Regions from separate parts of the Kitasatospora sp. NPDC059795 genome, predicted to be linked through region 2. Evidence: predicted binding sites of a transcription regulator. Region 2 holds the regulator's gene; the other holds the start of a gene.
What was found. Region 2 encodes HrcA, which represses chaperone genes, less so after heat shock. Its sites were predicted from a motif close to TTNGCACTCNGNNNNNCNGAGTGCNAA; they were not measured.

Region 1 (2,398 bases), on a different contig from region 2:
CGACGACGATGGTCTCGTCCTTGGTGACGGTGATGCGGCGGGCGGAGCCCAGCACGTCCAGGCCGACCTGGTCGAGCTTGAGGCCGACCTCCTCGGAGATGACCTGGCCGCCGGTCAGGGTGGCGATGTCGCCGAGGATGGCCTTGCGGCGGTCACCGAAGCCGGGGGCCTTGACGGCGACCGCGTTGAAGGTGCCGCGGATCTTGTTGACCACCAGGGTGGACAGCGCCTCGCCGTCGACGTCCTCGGCGATGATCAGCAGCGGGCGGGAGCCGCCGGCCTGCAGGACCTTCTCCAGCAGCGGCAGGAGCTCCTGGATGCTGGAGATCTTGCCCTGGTTGATCAGGACGTACGGGTCCTCCAGGACGGCTTCCTGGCGCTCCGCGTCGGTGACGAAGTACGGCGACAGGTAGCCCTTGTCGAACTGCATGCCCTCGGTGAACTCGAGCTCGACGCCGAAGGTGTTCGACTCCTCGACGGTGATGACACCGTCCTTGCCGACCTTGTCGATCGCCTCGGCGATCAGCTCGCCGACCTGGGTGTCCTGGGCGGACAGCGACGCGACGGCGGCGATGTCGTCCTTGCCCTCGATCTCGCGGGCGACCGACAGCAGGTGCTCGGAAACGGCGGCGACGGCCTTGTCGATGCCCTTCTTCAGGGCGGCCGGGCCGGCGCCGGCGGCGACGTTGCGCAGGCCCTCGTTGACCAGGGCCTGGGCCAGCACGGTGGCGGTGGTGGTGCCGTCACCCGCGACGTCGTTGGTCTTGGTGGCGACCTCCTTGACCAGCTGCGCGCCGAGGTTCTCGTACGGGTCGTCGAGCTCGACCTCGCGGGCGATGGTCACACCGTCGTTGGTGATGGTGGGGGCGCCGAACTTCTTGTCGATGACGACGTTGCGGCCCTTGGGGCCGATGGTCACCTTGACGGTGTCGGCCAGCTTGTTGACGCCGCGCTCGAGCGAACGGCGGGCATCCTCGTTGAACTGCAGGGTCTTCGCCATGATCCCGTTTCCTCAGGGTGTGGTCTGCGTACGTGGAGCAACAACCGCGCCCCGGGCCCCTGTCAGTGCTGACACGGATCCGGGGCGGGGCTGGGACGTCTTACTTCTCGATGATGGCGAGAACGTCGCGAGCCGAGAGGACGAGGTACTCCTCGCCCTGGTACTTCACCTCGGTGCCGCCGTACTTCGAGTACAGGACGATGTCACCCACGGCGACGTCGAGCGGCAGACGCTGGCCGTCCTCGAAGCGACCCGGGCCGACCGCCAGAACGACGCCCTCCTGGGGCTTCTCCTTGGCAGTGTCCGGGATCACCAGGCCAGAGGCGGTGGTGGTCTCGGCGTCGAGCGGCTGGACCACAATGCGGTCCTCGAGCGGCTTGATGGCAACCTTGCTGCTGGTGGTCACGTCCGAGCTCCCCTTCGGAGATTACGGGGTTGTCTAACAGGTAGGTGGGCGATGGTGCGCAACTGCCGTCGCGGGGGTCAGACACGCATCTTCGCGTTAGCACTCCCCCTGGGGGGAGTGCCAGGAACGACCATAGGACGCCGTTAGCACTCAGTCAACCAGAGTGCCAACGACGTCGTGTCGGATTTGGGTACGACACCCCCGGCATTGAGGGCCGCTACTCAGGCATCGGCGCCAACTCCCGCGCCAGGATCGGCACATGACGAAGACGAGGCCCTCGGTCCGGCGGGATGTGTTTCATGCGCTCCGGTTGACGGCGCCGGAGGCTCCGCTGCTGTGCGCCGCGCCGTACGCGTGCTGCCGGCGGCGGTCCTGCCCTCGGCGCTCGGTGGGTGACGCATCGACGTTCTGGCCATGCTCGCGCTGCTGTGCGCGACCGCGGCCGTCGGCACCTGGCTGTTCCTGTACGTGGGACTCTCCGCCTGGGCTTCGGGCGGCAGGGAGACGGTCGACGGGCTCACGGTGCTGTTCTGCTTCGCCGCGCTGCCGGCGGTGTTCGCGGCGCCGGCCGGGTGGCGGCGGTACTGGGTGACCGCCGTGGTGCACGGGCTGCTGGCGCTCGCGGTGCTGGCGCCGGCCGTCGCCGGGTACGCCTACGACCACCGGCACGACGGGGACCACCGGCCGGAGCCGCTGCCGAGCGACTACCGGCCCTGCTTCAGCGGGTCGGACTGCTCGGCGACCGGCGGGTGAGCGGGCAGCGAGAATGAGGGGGTGGAGATCGAATCGTTCCGGGCGCTGCTGACCGAGCAGGGGCAGGCGCTGCTGGCCGAGTTGCGGGAGTTCACCGCGGAGCAGGAGCTGGCGCTGGCGACCCGGCTGCGGCGGGAGTACCCGTCCGAGCTGGTGCGGGCGGCGTTCGAGCAGGCGCGGTTGCGGCAGCGGGCGGAGGCGAAGTTCGGGGCGGACGCCCGGTCGATGTACTTCACCCA
Region 2 (2,398 bases):
TGGCCCAGGAAGGACCGGGTGACCTGGGAGACCTCGCCCTTGCCGCGACACATGTCACAGGTCTGCGCGGAGGTGCCGGGCGCCGCGCCCTCGCCGCTGCAGGTGGTGCAGGTGACGGCGGTGTCGACCTGGAGTTCCTTGGTGGTGCCGAACGCGGCCTCCTCCAGGGTGATCTCCAGTCGGATCATCGCGTCCTGGCCGCGGCGGGTGCGCGAACGCGGGCCGCGCTGGCCGGTCGCGGCGCCGAAGAAGGCGTCCATGATGTCCGAGAAGCCGAACCCGGCCGCCCCTGCGCCGAAACCGCCCGCGCCGCCGCCGTTGGGCGACAGCGGGTCGCCGCCGAGGTCGTAGACCTGACGCTTCTGCGGATCGGAGAGCACCTCGTAGGCGGCGTTGATCTCCTTGAACCGCTCCTGCGTCTTCGGGTCCGGGTTGACGTCCGGGTGCAGTTCACGGGCGAGGCGCCGAAACGCCTTCTTGATCTCGTCCTGCCCCGCGTCGCGTCGGACGCCGAGTACCGCGTAGTAGTCCGTGGCCACCAAATGCTCCGGTTTGTTCCGCCTCTAGAAGTGCTTGCGAGAGCTGCGTGAGGGCCTCACGCAGCTTTGCTATGACTCGGCCAGGATCTGGCCGACGTACCGTGCCACCGCACGCACCGCCCCCATTGTGCCCGGGTAATCCATCCGGGTCGGACCGATCACACCCAGCTTTGCCACGCTCTGGTCGCCCGAACCGTAACCGACGGAGACCACCGACGTGGAATTCAGGCCTTCGTAGGCGTTCTCGTGACCGATCCGGACCGTCATCGCGGAGTCGCCGGTCTCACCCAGCAGGCGCAGCAGCACCACCTGCTCCTCCAGTGCCTCCAGCACCGGACGGATGGAGAGCGGGAAATCGTGGTTGAAACGGGTCAGGTTGGCGGTGCCCGCCAGCATGATCCGTTCCTCGTTCTGTTCGGCGAGCGTTTCGAACAGGACGGCCAGCACGGTGCTGACGGCGGACCGGTCGGCCGGTTCGAAGCCGGCCGGCAGGTCCTCCAGGACGGTCGGCACCTCGGGCAGCCGACAGCCGCCCGCCATGCCGTTCAGCCTGGCCCGCAGGTCTCCCAGCAGGGCCTCGCCGACCGGGCCCGGACAGTCCACCATCCGCTGCTCGACCCGGCCGGTGTTGGTGATCAGCACCAGCATCAGCTTGGTCGGGGTGAGCGAGACGAGTTCGATGTGCCGCACCGTGGAGCGGGTCAGCGACGGGTACTGGACCACCGCGACCTGCCGGGTCAGCTGCGCCAGCAGCCGCACCGTGCGGGCCACCACGTCGTCCAGGTCGACCGCGCCCTCCAGGAAGTGCCGGATCGCCCGGCGCTCCGGGGCCGTCATCGGCTTCACCTCGGCGAGGCGGTCGACGAACAGCCGGTAGCCCTTGTCGGTGGGGATCCGGCCCGCACTGGTGTGCGGCTGGTGGATGAACCCGTCCTCCTCCAGCGCCGCCATGTCGTTGCGGACGGTGGCCGGCGACACACCCAGGTTGTGCCGTTCCACGAGGGCCTTGGAGCCGACCGGCTCCTCGGTGCCCACGTAGTCCTGGACGATCGCGCGCAGCACTGCCAGGCGGCGCTCGTCCAGCGGACGCACGGACGGGCGCGTGTCGAGCAGGCGGCCGTCGGGCTTGCCGTCGTCCGGCATGGGCACACACCTCCGTCGTCGTCCGTTGAACCGGTGGTCGATCCACTCTGGCACTCAACTGGGCAGAGTGCCAGAACCGTACTTGCCAGTGTACGGCCCGGGCCTGACGGCAGGAACGGTCCGCCCACGTGATCCTCGACCGAGATGGCGCGCCAACGGGTGACCGCGGGCCGACACGGCCGCATTCCCACCGAATTCCCACCGTTTCGGATGGTGCCTGTGGGCCCGGCCGGTGGCAGCATCGAAGACGAAGAGGCGAAGGAGGAGCAGCGATGTCGGCGTCACGACAGCACTCCCGGTTCACCCCCGACCGCGGTCTCACCGGTCGGATGGTCACCACCATGTTCTTGATCGGCCTGCTCTACGTCGGCTTCACCGGGCTGCTGATCGTGCTGCTGCGCGGCGCCTGGCCGCTGGTGGTGCTGATCTCCGGCGGCCTGTTCGTCGCGCAGTTCTGGTTCTCCGACAAGATCACCGAACGGGCGATGGGCGCCCACCCGGTCTCCCCCGAGGAGTTTCCGCAACTGCACGGCGCGGTGGACCGGCTCTGCGCGCTCGCCGACATGCCCAAGCCGCGAGTCGCGGTCGCCCACAACGACATGCCGAACGCCTTCGCCACCGGCCGCAACCCGGAGAACGCGGTGGTCTGCGTGACCACCGGCCTGCTGCGCCGACTGGAACCGGAGGAGCTGGAGGGCGTCCTCGCGCACGAGCTG

Region 1: the regulator HrcA is predicted to act here: its motif matches at 1,550-1,576, upstream of groES (co-chaperone GroES).

What each region holds. Positions count from the first base shown of each region.
Region 1 covers NZ_JBHWID010000010.1:93,884-96,281, reverse strand. Annotated here, with positions in the region: gene groL (chaperonin GroEL) at 1-1,000, opposite strand, end outside; gene groES (co-chaperone GroES) at 1,101-1,406, opposite strand; gene ACFV4P_RS21400 (DUF6234 family protein) at 1,821-2,159, shown strand; gene ACFV4P_RS21395 (methyltransferase domain-containing protein) at 2,181-2,398, shown strand, end outside.
Region 2 covers NZ_JBHWID010000004.1:43,210-45,607, reverse strand. Annotated here, with positions in the region: gene dnaJ (molecular chaperone DnaJ) at 1-539, opposite strand, end outside; gene hrcA (heat-inducible transcriptional repressor HrcA) at 609-1,682, opposite strand; gene htpX (zinc metalloprotease HtpX) at 1,955-2,398, shown strand, end outside.